Regions from separate parts of the Streptomyces sp. NPDC019937 genome, predicted to be linked through region 2. Evidence: predicted binding sites of a transcription regulator. Region 2 holds the regulator's gene; each other region holds the start of a gene.
The links. Region 2 encodes HrcA, which represses chaperone genes, less so after heat shock. Its sites were predicted from a motif close to TTNGCACTCNGNNNNNCNGAGTGCNAA; they were not measured.
Positions count from the first base shown of each region.

Region 1 (5,270 bases), on a different contig from region 2:
TGCGGTCCGTGGAGCCGGAGTCCAGCACCAGCAGCTCGTCGACGAGCGGCATGTCCTCGGTCATCAGCTCGCGGCGGATCGCGGCGACGATCTCGCCGACGGTCGCCTCCTCGTTCAGCGCGGGCAGCACCACGCTGACGCTGGTCGCCGTGTGGCGCTTCGCGGCCAGCAGGTGGTCCAGCGGACGGTCGTCGGCCGACCAGGAGCGGTGCTCCAGCCAGCGCTCCACCTCATCCAGCACCTGTTTCGTCTCCCTGCTGTGATCGCTTGCCGTGATCGTTGTGATCCATCTCGCGGTTCGGACGGCTGGCTCAACCCTCCGGGCCGTCGGTTACAGTCTTGAACAGCGCACATGACCTTCGTATGTCGGGGGCACCGTGCGGACAAACGCCCCGGGTCCGGCCCGGCGGCCATACCGCTCATCCAGAGGGGCAGAGGGAACGGCCCGTTGAAGCCCCGGCAACCCTCCAGCTGGTCTCGTTCACTGCGGCGAGGCTCCCAGCTCGGGAAGGTGCCAATTCCGTCTCGTGGCGAAATGCGTCCCGAGGAAGATGAGGAGAAAGGGCCTCGCCTCCATGGCTGTGCAATCCGTAGAAAGCTCAACCAACTCCGCCGCCGCTGATTCCCCGGCGTCCTCCGCTTCCGCCGCCTTCGGTCCCGCCGTCGCCCTGTCCTGCCGCGAGTGCGGTGAGCGCTTCGACCTCGGTCCCATCTTCGCGTGCGCGTCGTGTTTCGGGCCGCTGGAGGTCGCGTACGACCTTCCGAGCGGCGACCCCGAGGGGCTGCGGCGGCAGATCGAGGCCGGTCCCGACAACATCTGGCGCTACGCGCCGCTGCTGCCCGTCCCCGCCGACGTGGCCACGCTCCCCAGCCTGAGCCCGGGCTTCACCCAGCTCGTCAAGGCCGACCGGCTCGCCCGTGAGCTGGGCATCACCGGTGAGCTGCACGTCAAGGACGACTCCGGCAACCCGACCCACTCCTTCAAGGACCGGGTCGTCGCCATCGCCGTCCAGGCGGCCCGCACCTTCGGCTTCACCACCCTGTCCTGCTCCTCCACCGGCAACCTGGCCGGCGCGGTGGGCGCCGCGGCCGCCCGTTCCGGCTTCCGCTCGTGCGTCTTCATCCCGCACGACCTGGAGGCGGGCAAGGTCGTCATGGCCGCCGTCTACGGCGGTGACCTGGTCGGCATCGAGGGCACGTACGACGACGTCAACCGCTTCTGCAGCGAGCTGATCGGCGACCCGGTGGGCGAGGGCTGGGGCTTCGTCAACGTCAACCTGCGGCCGTACTACGGCGAGGGCTCCAAGACCCTGGCGTACGAGATCTGCGAGCAGCTCGGCTGGCGGCTGCCGGACCAGATCGTCATCCCGATCGCCTCCGGCTCCCAGCTCACCAAGATCGACAAGGGGCTCAAGGAGCTGATCGCGCTCGGTCTGGTCGAGGACAAGCCGTACAAGATCTTCGGCGCCCAGGCCGAGGGCTGCTCCCCGGTCTCCACCGCCTTCAAGGCGGGCCACGACGTGGTGCGCCCGCAGAAGCCGAACACCATCGCCAAGTCGCTGGCCATCGGCAACCCGGCGGACGGCCCGTACGTCCTGGACATCGCGCGCCGCACCGGCGGGGCGGTGGAGGACGTCACCGACGAGCAGGTGGTCGACGCGATCAAGCTGCTCGCCCGCACCGAGGGGATCTTCGCGGAGACCGCGGGCGGTGTGACCGTCGGCGTGACCAGGAAGCTGATCGAGGACGGACTGCTCGACCCGTCCCTGACGACCGTCGTCCTGAACACCGGCGACGGCCTCAAGACCCTCGACGCGGTGGCCCCCACCACGGGCCCCTCCGCCATCATCCGACCCACCCTTGACTCGTTCCGAGAGGCTGGCCTCGCATGAGCGTCAACGTCCGAATCCCGACCATCCTGCGTACCTACACCGGCGGCCAGGCCGAGGTCAGCGCCGAGGGCGCGACCCTCGCCGAGGTCCTGGCGGACCTGGAGAAGAACCACGCGGGCATCTCCGCCCGCGTCCTGGACGACACCGGCAAGCTGCGCCGCTTCGTGAACGTCTACGTCAACGACGACGACGTGCGGTTCGCCGAGGGCCTGGGCACGGCCACGCCGGACGGCGCCGGGGTGTCGATCATCCCCGCCGTCGCGGGTGGCTGCTGACGCCCCATCACCCCTCTCACCTCTGGAAATCGCCCCGTCCGGGAAGAAACGGACGGGGCGATTCCGCGTGTGGAATCGCGATAGAGTTGCCCCGCCCCGACCAAGGGGCGCGGGCTTCCCCATCGGCCCCGGCGCCGGAACCGCATATGAGAACTCGTCAACTTGTGCGCAAACTGTGTGCGCGATTTGTCGGGTTGGTACCCTATGTCCCGCCGGGTTTGCCCGAACTTCACAAGAATTCTCCACTTATTACCGATCGGCCGTGCCCAGAATTCTCGTCCAATTGACCTGTTGCAGAGGGCGTTGGGACGGATACATTCAGCGGCGGTCGACGCGTTCCGGCGCACACCCCCCTCGACTCGGGGGGTGAGGTCTGACCCGGGTCCGCGGAGTGCGGTCCTGCGCAAGGGCCAGCAATAGGGGAGTTAGGAATGGCTCAGGGCACCGTCAAGTGGTTCAACGCGGAGAAGGGGTACGGCTTCATCGCGGTCGACGGTGGTGCGGACGTGTTCGTCCACTACAGTGCGATCCAGATGGACGGTTACCGCACCCTCGAGGAAGGCCAGCGGGTCGAGTTCGAGATCTCGCAGGGCCAGAAGGGCCCGCAGGCGGACATGGTCCGCGTGGCCGTAGGCTGACGCGCCGAACGCGAGGCAGCTGACTGAAATGCCGGAGGGCCCGTACCCCGCGAGGGGGCGGGCCCTCTGGCATGTCCGCGGGAGTCCGGCCCCCGGGCTCTCCCGTGGCTCCCTTGACGCCCGTCGGGCGCTTGCACTCTCATGGGGCGAGTGCTAATTATTGCGTTAGCACTCTGAAGGTGAGAGTGACAGAAGGATCGGGTCGGTGAGGCTCGCCGACGCCGCGCGGGGCAAGGAACCGCACGGTAGGCAGGCCGTCCGTCGCGGGCGCCAGGCGCGGTCCGGAGCAATCCACCCCGTCTTGGGAGGACCACTTCACATGGCCAAGATCATCGCGTTCGACGAGGAGGCGCGGCGCGGCCTCGAGCGCGGGATGAACCAGCTCGCCGACGCCGTCAAGGTCACCCTCGGCCCCAAGGGCCGTAACGTCGTCCTCGAGAAGAAGTGGGGCGCCCCCACGATCACCAACGATGGTGTGTCCATCGCCAAGGAGATCGAACTCGAGGACGCGTACGAGAAGATCGGCGCCGAGCTGGTCAAGGAGGTCGCGAAGAAGACGGACGACGTCGCCGGTGACGGCACGACGACCGCGACCGTCCTCGCCCAGGCGCTGGTCAAGGAGGGTCTGCGGAACGTTGCCGCGGGCGCCAACCCGATGGCCCTCAAGCGCGGCATCGAGAAGGCCGTCGAGGCCGTCTCCGCCCAGCTGCTCGAGCAGGCCAAGGACGTGGAGACCAAGGAGCAGATCGCCTCCACCGCCTCCATCTCCGCCGCCGACACCCAGATCGGCGAGCTCATCGCCGAGGCCATGGACAAGGTCGGCAAGGAAGGCGTCATCACCGTCGAGGAGTCGCAGACCTTCGGGCTCGAGCTCGAGCTCACCGAGGGCATGCGCTTCGACAAGGGCTACATCTCCCCGTACTTCGCGACGGACATGGAGCGTATGGAGGCGTCGCTCGACGACCCGTACATCCTGATCGTCAACTCGAAGATCACCAGCGTGAAGGACCTCCTCCCGCTGCTCGAGAAGGTCATGCAGTCCGGCAAGCCGCTGCTGATCATCGCCGAGGACATCGAGGGCGAGGCGCTGGCGACCCTGGTCGTCAACAAGATCCGTGGCACCTTCAAGTCCGTCGCCGTCAAGGCCCCGGGCTTCGGTGACCGCCGCAAGGCCATGCTCGGTGACATCGCCATCCTCACCGGTGGCACCGTCATCTCCGAGGAGGTCGGCCTCAAGCTGGAGAACGCGGGCATCGACCTGCTCGGCCGCGCCCGCAAGGTCACCGTCACCAAGGACGAGACCACCATCGTGGACGGCGCCGGCGACACCGACCAGGTGCAGGGCCGCGTCAACCAGATCCGCGCCGAGATCGAGTCCTCCGACTCGGACTACGACCGCGAGAAGCTCCAGGAGCGCCTGGCGAAGCTGGCCGGCGGCGTGGCCGTCATCAAGGCCGGTGCCGCGACCGAGGTCGAGCTGAAGGAGCGCAAGCACCGCATCGAGGACGCGGTGCGCAACGCCAAGGCCGCCGTCGAGGAGGGCATCGTCGCCGGTGGTGGCGTGGCCCTGCTGCAGACCGTCTCGGTCTTCGAGAAGCTGGAGCTCGAGGGCGACGAGGCCACCGGTGCCCAGGCCGTGCGCCTGGCCCTGGAGGCCCCGCTGAAGCAGATCGCCGTCAACGCCGGCCTCGAGGGCGGCGTCGTGGTGGAGAAGGTGCGCAACCTGACCCCCGGCCACGGCCTCAACGCCGCGACCGGCGAGTACATCGACCTGATCGCCGAGGGCATCATCGACCCGGCCAAGGTCACGCGCTCCGCGCTGCAGAACGCCGCGTCGATCGCCGCGCTGTTCCTCACCACCGAGGCCGTCATCGCCGACAAGCCGGAGAAGGCCGCTCCGGCGGGCGCCCCGGGCGGCATGCCGGGCGGTGACATGGACTTCTGATCGGCTTCGGCGCCCCGCGCGCCGGTCGGTCATACCGTCCACTGACGACGGCGGGGCGGCACCCTTTCTCCCAGGGGTGCCGCCCCGCCGCCGTGTTTTCCGCTGCTGTGTTTTCTGCTGCTGTGGCCTTTTGCCGTTGTGGCTTTGTGTGGCTATGGCTTCTTGCCGTTACGGCTTCTTGTCGTTACGGCTTCTTGTCGTCGTACCCCGCCGCTTCGAGGGCGGCCCGCAGATGGCCGTTCGCCTCGCCGAGCAGCTTCTCGGCGGTGGGCGCGTCCACGCCGCCGAGGATCGTGAGGATGGCGTTCTTGGCCTCCCAGCCGGTGGCCGCCAGCGCGCCCTCGATCCGCTCGTCCGGGGCGCCGGTCGCCAGCGAAACGATCCGGCGGGTGCGCGCCCGCAGCTTCTCGTTCGAGGCGCGCACGTCGACCATCAGATTCCCGAAGGTCTTGCCCAGCCGGATCATGGTGATGGTCGAGATCATGTTGAGCACGAGCTTCTGCGCCGTACCCGCCTTGAG
Region 1 covers NZ_JBEYAL010000003.1:36,714-41,983, reverse strand. The annotation lists gene ABZ562_RS03385 (glucosyl-3-phosphoglycerate synthase) at 1-241, opposite strand, end outside; SAM riboswitch class I at 417-558, shown strand; gene thrC (threonine synthase) at 576-1,892, shown strand; gene ABZ562_RS03375 (MoaD/ThiS family protein) at 1,889-2,167, shown strand; gene ABZ562_RS03370 (cold-shock protein) at 2,599-2,805, shown strand; gene groL (chaperonin GroEL) at 3,125-4,750, shown strand; gene murQ (N-acetylmuramic acid 6-phosphate etherase) at 4,935-5,270, opposite strand, start outside.
Region 1: a site for HrcA is predicted at 2,936-2,962, ahead of groL (chaperonin GroEL). Genes of this name have one in related genera too.

Region 2 (5,270 bases):
GCACATAGGTGACCCTGCCGCCGATGCCGATGGCCTTGTCGTCCTCGGTCCTGCCGCGGCAGTTCACGGTGGCGTCCGTGGTGCCCGAGTCACCGGTGCCGGAGGCCGAGGCCCCGGCGGTGGGGCGGGTCTTGAGGTCCGCGTTGCAGGTCAGCCAGCGCACCCCGACGCCGCCCCGCTCCAGGGCGGAGGTGCCGACCTTGTCCGTAGTGATCGATACGGCGATCGCGGTGACCCCGCCGTCCCTCGGCTCACAGCCCGTGGCCGCGACGGCCGCGGCCACCGCGGCCACGGCCGCCAGCAGCGGCCGTCCGCGCCGCACATGATGACTCAATACCCCCATAGGGGACAGGTTCCCATCGCGCGCGGCGAACCGGAAGACCATCGTCGGCCACGTGGCGGCACTAGCTCCAGCGGCCGGTGCGCCCCAAGAGCAGTGCGGCGGCGGCCGTTCCGGCCGTGGAGGTGCGCAGGACGCTCGGGCCCAGCCGGTACGGACGTGCGCCCGCCGCGGCGAAGGCGGCCAACTCCTCGGGCGAGACGCCCCCTTCGGGGCCCACGACGAGCACGATGTGGCCCTCGTGGGGCAGTCGGGCCGTGGCCAGGGGGTCGCTGCCCTCCTCGTGGAGGACGGCCGCGAGGTCGGCATCGGCGAGAAGTCGGGCAACCTCCTTGGTCGTCATCGCGTCCGCGACCTCCGGGAAGGTCAGCCGACGGGACTGCTTGCCCGCCTCGCGCGCGGTCGACCGCCACTTGCCGAGGGCCTTCTGCCCGCGCTCGCCCTTCCACTGGGTGATGCAGCGGGCGGCCGCCCACGGGACGATCGCGTCGACGCCCGTCTCGGTCATGGTCTCCACGGCCAGCTCGCCGCGGTCGCCCTTGGGCAGCGCCTGGACGACGGTGATCCGCGGGTTCGGCGCCGCCTCGTGGCGTACGCCGTCGACCTCGACCAGCAGCCGGTCCTTGCCCTCGACGGCCGCCACGGTGCCCGAGACGCCCGTACCGGCGCCGTCCGTGAGGACCACGGCCTCACCGGCCCGCAGCCGCTTCACCGACACCGCGTGCCGCCCCTCGGGGCCGTCGAGCGCGATACGGGCCCCTGTGGCCGCTCCCGCGAGGGAGTCGGCCACGAACACCGGCGCGGTCACGACACCACGCCTCGCGGGGCCTGGAGCCCGTGCGTGGCCCCCGCCGCGTCCAGTTCGACGGCCAGGGTCTCCACCAGCCGCGCGGCGGGCAGGTCGCGCGCCAGCCGGTGCCCCTGCCCGGCCCACAGCGCCATCGCCTGCTGATCGCCCTCCCGGGCCGCCGCCTTGCGCAGCCCGGAGGTGAGGTGGTGCAGCTGGGGGTAGGCGGCCGGGGCGTACGGGCCGTGGTCGCGGATGAACCGGTTGACCAGCCCGCGCGCCGGGCGGCCGGAGAAGGCCCGGGTCAGCTCGGTCCGGTCGAACCGCGGGTCGGTGATGGCCCCCTTGTGCAGCGCGTTCGCCCCCGACTCGGGGCAGACCAGGAACGCGGTGCCCAACTGCCCCGCGGCCGCGCCCGCCGCCAGCACCGCGGCGATCTGCGAACCGCGCATCAGCCCGCCCGCCGCGATGATCGGGATCCGCACCGTCTCGCGCACCAGCGCGACCAGCGACAGCAGTCCGAACACGGCTCCGGGGGCGTCGTCGGCCGGGTCGTTGCGGAAGCCGCCCTGGTGGCCACCGGCCTCCACGCCCTGGACGCAGACGGCGTCGGCGCCCGCCCACTGGGCGGTCTCCGCTTCCACGGCCGAGGTCACGGTGACGACGGTCCGGGTGCCCACCCGGGCGAACGCCTCCAGCACGGTGCGGGTGGGACAGCCGAAGGTGAACGAGACGACCGGGACCGGGTCGTTCAGCAGGATCGCCAGCTTGGCCTCGTACGCGTCGTCGGAGCCGGACTCGGGGTCGCCGAGCGCGGTCCGGTAGTGGGACGCCTCGCCCGCGAGGCGGTCGGCGTAGACCGCGACGGCGGCCGCGTCGCCGGGCGACTGCGGCATGAACAGGTTGACACCGAAGGGGCGGCCGGTCAGCCCGCGCAGCTGCTTGATCTCCTCGTGCATCGCCTCCGGTGTCTTGTAACCGGCGGCGAGGAAGCCGAGGCCTCCGGCCTCGCATACGGCGGCGGCGAGCTGCGGGCAGGAGGCCCCGCCCGCCATCGGAGCCTGCACGATCGGGTACCGGGCGAGATCGGTCAGCGCGGAGGACATGGCCACATGGTGCCATGTCCCCCGCGGCGATCCGTCACCGGATCAACGCCCGCCGAAAGCGTCGCGCGACGACGCCTGGCGTCCGTTGAACGCGTCCTTCAGGCGCGAGAACAGCCCCTGCTGCCCCGGCTTGGCTCCATCCCCCGGGGGACAACCCCCGGACCCCCGGCCGGGCGCCTAGCGTCCGTTGAACGCGTCCTTCAGGCGCGAGAACAGCCCCTGCTGCCCCGGCTTGAATTCCCCTGTCGGCCGCTCCTCACCGCGCAGCTTGGACAGCCGCCGCAGCAGCTCCTCCTGCTCCGGGTCGAGCTTGGTCGGCGTCGTCACCTCGACGTGCACGATCAGATCGCCCCGGCCGCCGCCGCGCAGATGGGTGACGCCGCGCTGGTGCAGCGGGACCGACTGGCCGGACTGGGTGCCGGGCCGGATGTCGATCTCCTCCATGCCGTCCAGCGTCTCCAGCGGCACCTTGGTGCCGAGGGCCGCCGCGGTCATCGGGATCGTCACCGTGCAGTGCATGTCGTCGCCGCGCCGCTGGAAGACCGGGTGCGGCACCTCGTGGATCTCCACGTACAGGTCTCCCGCCGGGCCGCCGCCCGGGCCGACCTCGCCCTCGCCCGCGAGCTGGATGCGGGTGCCGTTGTCCACACCGGCCGGGATCTTCACGGTCAGCGTGCGCCGCGAACGGATCCGGCCGTCGCCCGCGCACTCCGGGCACGGGGTCGGCACCACGGTGCCGAAGCCCTGGCACTGCGGGCACGGCCGCGAGGTCATGACCTGGCCGAGGAAGGACCGCGTCACCTGCGAGACCTCACCGCGGCCGCGGCACATGTCGCAGGTCTGCGCCGAGGTGCCCGGCGCCGCGCCCTCACCGCTACAGGTCGTGCACACCACGGCCGTGTCGACCTGGATGTCCTTGGTGGTGCCGAACGCGGCCTCGTTCAGCTCCACATCGAGGCGGATCATGGCGTCCTGGCCGCGCCGGGTCCGGGACCGCGGGCCGCGCTGCGAGGCGGTGCCGAAGAACGCGTCCATGATGTCGGAGAAGTTGCCGAAGCCCGCGCCGAACCCACCGGCGCCGCCGCCGGCCGAACCCGACGGGTCCCCGCCCAGGTCGTAGACCTGCTTCTTCTGCGGGTCCGACAAGACCTCGTAAGCGGCGTTGATCTCCTTGAACCGCTCCTGGGTCTTCGGATCCGGGTTCACGTCCGGGTGCAGCTCGCGTGCGAGCCGGCGGAATGCCTTCTTGATCTCGTCCTGCGAGGCATCGCGCTGCACGCCCAGGACTGCGTAGTAGTCCGTCGCCACTTACGACTCCGCCAGGATCTGTCCGACGTAACGTGCCACTGCGCGTACCGCTCCCATCGTTCCGGGGTAGTCCATGCGGGTCGGTCCGACCACGCCGAGTTTGGCGACGGCCTCGTCGCCCGAACCGTAGCCGACCGCGACGACCGAGGTGGAATTCAGCCCCTCGTGAGCATTCTCATGCCCGATGCGCACGGTCATACCCGAGTCTTTGGCCTCGCCGAGCAGCTTGAGGAGGACGACCTGCTCCTCAAGTGCCTCCAGCACGGGCCGGATCGTCAGGGGGAAATCATGCACGAAACGCGTGAGGTTCGCGGTGCCGCCGATCATCAGCCGCTCTTCGGTCTCCTCGACAAGCGTTTCGAGCAACGTCGCCAGCACGGTCGAGACCGTCCCCCGGTCCTCCTGCTCGAAGGACTCCGGAAGATCCTGCACCAATTGCGGCACATCCGCGAACCGCCGCCCCACCACCCGGCTGTTGAGCCGGGCCCGCAGGTCCGCCAGCGAGTCGTCGCTGATCGGAGCCGGGCAGTCCACCACGCGCTGCTCGACCCGCCCGGTGTCGGTGATCAGCACCAGCATCACCCGGGCCGTGGCCAGCGGCAGCAGCTCCACATGCCGCACCGTCGAACGGGTCAGCGACGGATACTGCACCACCGCGACCTGCCGGGTCAGCTGCGCCAGCAGCCGGACGGTGCGCCCCACCACGTCGTCGAGGTCGACGGCGCCGTCCAGGAAGTTCTGGATGGCGCGCCGCTCCGGGGTGGACAGCGGCTTCACTCCGGCCAGCTTGTCCACGAAGAGCCGGTAGCCCTTGTCCGTGGGGATGCGCCCGGCGCTGGTGTGCGGCTGGGCGATGAAGCCCTCGTCCTCCAGCGCGGCCATGTCGTTGCGCACCGTGGCCGGGGAGACCCCCAGCCGGTGCCGCTCGGTGAGCGCCTTGGAGCCCACCGGCTCCTCGGTGCCCACGTAGTCCTGGACAATGGCACGCAGCACCTCGAGTCTGCGTTCGCTGAGCACCCCGCGCACCTCCAGTCCAGCCGTGTCATCAGGTCGTCCGTCTGGCACTCAATGGTCACGAGTGCCAGAACCCCTCAGCCAGTGTACGGCGGGGTGCGGTGGCCACGGCAAGAGCCGCCCCCCGCCGGTGCCCCGGCCACACGTCACGCTATCGCTGTTGGAGCTAGCGTCTCGGTATGAAGACGTGTTGGGAAGAGGCCGGGTGGGAACAGCTCGCGCCCGATGTCGCCCGCCGCCGCCTGCCGGACTGGGACTGCACGGTCGGCGTGATCGTCGGCCGTACGGACGTCCTCGTGGTGGACACCGGCTCGACGCTGCGCGAGGGCGCGGCGCTGCGCGCCGAGATCACCCGGCTGACCGGCCGCCGGCCGACCCGGATCGCGCTCACCCACCCGCATTTCGACCATGTGCTGGGCACGGCCGCCTTCGCGGGCTGCGAGGGGTACGGGGCCACCGGTCTGGACGCCCTGCTGCGGCGCGACCGGGAGGTGCTGCGCGAGGACGCGGTACGGCACGGGGTGGCCCCCGGTGCCGCCACCGAGGCCGTCGATCACCTCGTACCGCCGCATCACGCGGTCTCCGGGGAGGTCAGCCTCGACCTGGGCGGCCGGTCCGTGCTGCTGGCGAACGTGGGCCCCGGGCACACCGCCCACGACCTGGCCGTTCTGGTGCCGGGCCGGCCGGAGGTGGTCTTCTGCGGCGATCTGGTCGA
Region 2 covers NZ_JBEYAL010000018.1:132,951-138,220, forward strand. The annotation lists gene ABZ562_RS20065 (hypothetical protein) at 1-343, opposite strand, end outside; gene ABZ562_RS20070 (16S rRNA (uracil(1498)-N(3))-methyltransferase) at 405-1,148, opposite strand; gene ABZ562_RS20075 (nitronate monooxygenase) at 1,145-2,233, opposite strand; gene dnaJ (molecular chaperone DnaJ) at 2,411-3,541, opposite strand; gene hrcA (heat-inducible transcriptional repressor HrcA) at 3,542-4,558, opposite strand; gene ABZ562_RS20090 (MBL fold metallo-hydrolase) at 4,735-5,270, shown strand, end outside.

Region 3 (5,270 bases), on a different contig from region 2:
TTTCGCGCAGCGCTATGGCGCCGGGTCCCAGGGCGGCGAGTTCTATGCAGGAGTTGCCGTCGCCTTGCGTGGAGTACGAGGACTTCTGCCAGTTGATCTCAGACATGTCTTTGCCTTCAGGGGTGTCTTGCCGTCAGAGACGTTGGGCGATGCCGTGGATCATGTCACGTGACTCCTTCTGGGGGAGGGTCACTTTCATGGTCCGGGCCAGCACCGCCCGGTGGTTGGTCAGCTGGGTCTGGGCGTCCAGGAACATGGGGCCGTGCGCGGCGTCGAGCTGCACGGTGTCCAGTTGCGGCACCGGGCCCGAGGCATAGGTGACCGATACGCCGGAGACCGGAAACCCGCCCGCCTCGAACGGGATGACCCGCACGGTGACATTCTTCCGCGTCGAGGCCTCCAGCAGGCTGTCCAGCTGTCTGCGCATGAGCTGCGGTCCGCCGAGCCGCATGCGCAGACAGGCCTCGTGGATGATGAAGGTGCACGGCGGAGGATCGTCCCGGTCGAGGATGTCCCGCCGCTTCATCCGGTGGGACAGCCTGCGCCTCATCTCGGCCGGCGACCACGCCGGAACGGCCTCGGCGAGCACGGCCCGTGCGTACTCCTCGGTCTGCAACAGCCCCGGCAGGAACATCAGCTCGACCACGCGCAGGCTCGTGGCGTAGTACTCCAGCTCGGCGAGGTCGAGCCCGCCGGTGGCGATATGGCCCCGGTACTCCTCCCACCAGCCGCCCTTGCGCTCGCGGGTCATGGCGACGAGCGCGTCGACGTACGCGTGGTCGGGGCAGGTGTAGATGGCGGCGAGGGCGCGCACCCGCTCCTCGCTCACCCCGAAGCGGGCCAGCTCCAGGTTGGTGATGTGGGTGCGGTTGATGCCCAGCCGGTCGGCGGCCTCCTGGATGCTGAGTCCCGCGCCCTCGCGCATCCTCCTCAGTTCTGTTCCGAGCCGGACTTGACGCGCGGTCGGGACGCTTCTGGGTGGCATGACCCTCCGTAACCCTTAAGGAGTAATCGTCGGGGAAATTCAACGAGGCCGTAGCAGTTGTTTGTGCCGCTGCCCTACCTTGGGTGCCGTCGCCGCTACTGCGCGTTGATCGTTGTAACGGTACGCGCGATATCGGCCCTTTCGCAGGGAGTTGATCCATGGAGTCCGACTACGAGTCCGACGACCGTCCACCGCGCCGCCCGCCCGCTCCCTCCAAGGACCCGTACGTCTACACGCTCCAGAGCAGCCGGCACGCCACCTCCGCCAAGGTCTGCCGGGACTTCGTCGCCGTCGTGCTGGGCTCCGTGGGGCAGGAGGCGCTGGTCGAGGTGGCCACCCTGTGCACCTCCGAGCTGGCCACCAACGCCTTTCTGCACGCCGAGGGCGACTGCCTGACGCTGCGCGTGGTGATCGAGCCTCCCCGCTTCCGCGTCCTGGTCTACGACGCCTCCGCCCAACTCCCCGCCGCCGCCCGCCTCCCCGAGGGCGACCGCCTCCGCGGCCGCGGCCTCGGCCTGGTCGCGGCCCTCGCCGACGCCTGGGGCACGGCGGACGCGGACCCGGCGGGGATGTACGCGAAGGCGGTGTGGTTCGAACTCCTCGCGGAGCCGAAGAGCTAAGAGGCCGGGTGTCCCAGGAGCATCGTGGGGGCGCCCGCCGAGCGGGTGAGGAGGATCGTGCAGGCGTTCCCCCCTTCGAGCCGCAGCTTCTTGCGCAGATGCTCCGGCTCGACGGCCGAGCCGCGCTTCTTGATGGTCGCGATGCCGACCTCGCGCTCCCGCAGCAGCGCCCTGAGCCTCTTCAGGTTGAACGGCAGCACATCGGTGATCTCGTACGCGGTGGCGTACGGCGTCGGGCGCAGCTCGTCCGTGGTGATGTAGGCGATCGTCGGATCGATGAGGCGGCCGCCGATCCGGGCCGCGACGTCCGCCACGAGGTGGGCGCGGATGACGGCGCCGTCCGGTTCGTACAGCCAGCGGCCGACCGGGCCGGGCTCGGGGTCCGGGAGCTGGGTGCCGAGCAGGGAGTGGCCGGAGGGCAGCAGGGTGGCGCGGCGCATGCCGGGGCGGGCGGTGCCGAACCACAGGACGGCCTCCTTCACGTTCCCCTGGTCCGAGATCCACTCGGCCTCCGCGTCCTCCGGCACCGCCTCGTGCGGAACCCCGGGCGCGATCTTGAGGGCGGCGCGCGGGACGGTACGGGCGGCCCCGATGGCCCAGGACAGCGGCGGGGAGTACGCCTCGGGGTCGAAGACCCGGCCCCGGCCGCCGCGCCGGGCGGGGTCCACGAAGACCGCGTCGTGACGCGAGGTGTCGACCTCGGTGACATCGGCGCAGCGCACCTCGATCAGCTGCGACAGGCCCAGCGCGTCGGCGTTGGCCCGGGCGACCGCACAGGTCAGCGGATCGCGGTCGACGGCCAGGACGCTGAGCCCGGCCCGCGCCATCGCGATCGCGTCACCGCCGATGCCGCAGCACAGATCGGCCACGGTGCGCACCCCGAACCCGGTCAGCCGGTCGGCGCGGTAGGCGGCGACGGAGGTACGGGTGGACTGCTCGACGCCGTGCGGCGTGAAGTACATCCGGTGGGCGTCCTCGGCCCCGAACTTGGGCACGGCCCGCTGCCGCAGCCGTGCCTGGGTCAGGGCCGCCGAGACCAGGGCGGCCGGATGGTCGCGGCGCAGCCGGGTCGCGGTGGCCAGCTCCCGCGCCGGGTCGTAGTCCCGTAGCGCGGAGAGCAGCGCCTGCCCCTCGTCGCCGAGCAGTGAGTCGAAGGCGTCAACGTCCACATGGCCCATTCTCCCCGCTCCGGGGAGGGCATTCGCACCCCTTCGGCGCGCGGGCGCGTGCCGTGGAACCGAAGATCACTTTTGTGATGATGCTCAAGACTGGTGTATCCGGGTGTCTGGTTCTCGCCGCCGCGGCGGCCCTGCTCACCGGCTGCGGGGGCACGGGCCCCGAGCCGCGCTCCGGGACGGGGAAGGCGGCCGGTCTCACGCGGTCGGCCTCGGCCTCCCCGTCCTCCGCGTCCCGGGCCTCCGGAGCGCCACCGCCCGGGAGCGGGCGCGAGGGTCCGCACCCGCCGCCGGACGGCTACCGCCGCTGGGGGCTCGACCGCCCGCTGGACCCGCCGCCCCCGCCCGCCGTCAAACCCGCGCTCGCGCCCGTGTGGCCGCCGGCGCCGGGGCTGGCGACGGTCATCCGCCGGGTGGAGACGACCGATCGAGTGGTCTTCCTGACGCTCGACGACGGGATCGAGAAGGACCCGGCCTTCATCGACCAGGCCCGGGACCTCGGTCTGCCGTTCACCCAGTTCCTGGAGGACGAGGTGATCGGCGACCACTACGACTACTTCCGCGCGCTGCGCGAACTCGGCAACCGGATCGGTAACCACACGCTCACCCACCCCAGCCTGGCGGGCAAGGACTACCAGACGCAGCTCCACGAGATCTGCGGCCAGCAGGAGGTCCTCGGCGAACGCCTCGGGCTCCAGCCCCGCCTCTTCCGTCCGCCGTACGGGGACTACGACCGGAACACGCTGCGGGCGGCGGCGGAGTGCGGCCTGAACAAGGCGGTGCTGTGGCGCGCCGAGATGGAGCCGCAGGGGCTGGTCTACCGCTCCGGTAGCGGGCTGCGCCCTGGGGACATCGTGCTCGCGCACTTCCGCGGCCCCGAGCAGCTGCACGGGCACACCATGACCGACATGATCACCGAGCTGGTGCGGGAGGTCCAGGCGCAGGGATTCACCCTGGCGCGGCTGGAGGACTACATCTGACGACATCCGACCGCGTCCGAGGACCGCTCGTGGGGGCGGCCGCGTCCGGACATCCGTGCGGTCCGTCGCCGCCTCGCTTGGCACTCTGGTTGACGGAGTGCTAACCGCGTCATAATGTCAGGGCTGGCACTCGGCACTGCGGAGTGCCAGCCACACAGCGACGGGCAGGTCCGGCACCCGCGACGACGGATCCACCTGGTCGCCACCTCAGACAGTTAACCCCGTGAGATCTCCGAAGGGGGAGGTCGGATCGTGACGACCGCCAGCTCCAAGGTTGCCATCAAGCCGCTTGAGGACCGCATCGTGGTCCAGGCCGTCGAGGCCGAGCAGACCACGGCCTCTGGCCTGGTCATCCCGGACACCGCCAAGGAGAAGCCCCAGGAGGGCGTCGTCCTGGCCGTCGGCCCGGGTCGGTTCGAGGACGGCAAGCGGCTTCCGCTCGACGTTTCCGTCGGCGACGTCGTGCTCTACAGCAAGTACGGCGGCACCGAGGTGAAGTACAGCGGCGAGGAGTACCTCGTCCTCTCGGCTCGCGACGTCCTCGCGATCGTCGAGAAGTAATCACCGAAGTCTTGCCTTGAGCCGCGCCCCGGTGCCCGTGTCACAGATACCCGGGGTCGGGGCGCGGTTCGTTTTTTTGACGCGACGGCGGCTGCCTCGTTACGGCGGCCGAGGATCGCAATGAGAGGACATACGCAACCATGGCGAAGATCCTGAAGTTCGACGAGGACGCCCGTCGCGCCCTTGAGCGCGGCGTGAACAAGCTTGCGGACACCGTCAAGGTGACGATCGGTCCCCGCGGCCGCAACGTCGTCATCGACAAGAAGTTCGGTGCTCCGACCATCACCAACGACGGTGTCACGATCGCCCGCGAGGTCGAGGTCGAGGACCCGTACGAGAACCTGGGCGCCCAGCTCGTCAAGGAGGTGGCGACCAAGACCAACGACATCGCGGGTGACGGCACCACCACCGCCACCGTGCTGGCCCAGGCGCTGGTCCGCGAGGGCCTGCGCAACGTGGCCGCCGGCGCCTCCCCGGCCGCCCTGAAGAAGGGCATCGACGCCGCGGTCAAGGCCGTCTCCGACGACCTGCTGGCCACCGCCAGCCCGATCGACTCCAAGTCCGACATCGCCGCCGTGGCCGCGCTGTCCGCCCAGGACAAGCAGGTCGGCGAGCTGATCGCCGAGGCGATGGACAAGGTCGGCAAGGACGGTGTCATCACCGTCGAGGAGTCCAACACCTTCGGCCTGGAGCTGGACTTCACCGAGGGCATGGCCTTCGACAAGGGCTACCTCTCGCCGTACATGGTGACCGACCAGGAGCGTATGGAGGCCGTCCTCGACGACCCGTACATCCTGATCCACCAGGGCAAGATCTCCTCCATCCAGGACCTGCTGCCGCTGCTGGAGAAGGTCATCCAGGCCGGCGCCAGCAAGCCGCTGCTGATCATCGCCGAGGACGTGGAGGGCGAGGCCCTGTCCACCCTCGTCGTCAACAAGATCCGCGGCAC
Region 3 covers NZ_JBEYAL010000023.1:54,262-59,531, reverse strand. The annotation lists gene ABZ562_RS23185 (DUF397 domain-containing protein) at 1-106, opposite strand, end outside; gene ABZ562_RS23180 (helix-turn-helix transcriptional regulator) at 134-985, opposite strand; gene ABZ562_RS23175 (ATP-binding protein) at 1,144-1,605, shown strand; gene ABZ562_RS23170 (methyltransferase domain-containing protein) at 1,602-2,783, opposite strand; gene ABZ562_RS23165 (polysaccharide deacetylase family protein) at 2,861-3,760, shown strand; gene groES (co-chaperone GroES) at 4,013-4,321, shown strand; gene groL (chaperonin GroEL) at 4,462-5,270, shown strand, end outside.
Region 3: a site for HrcA is predicted at 3,838-3,864, ahead of groES (co-chaperone GroES). Genes of this name have one in related genera too.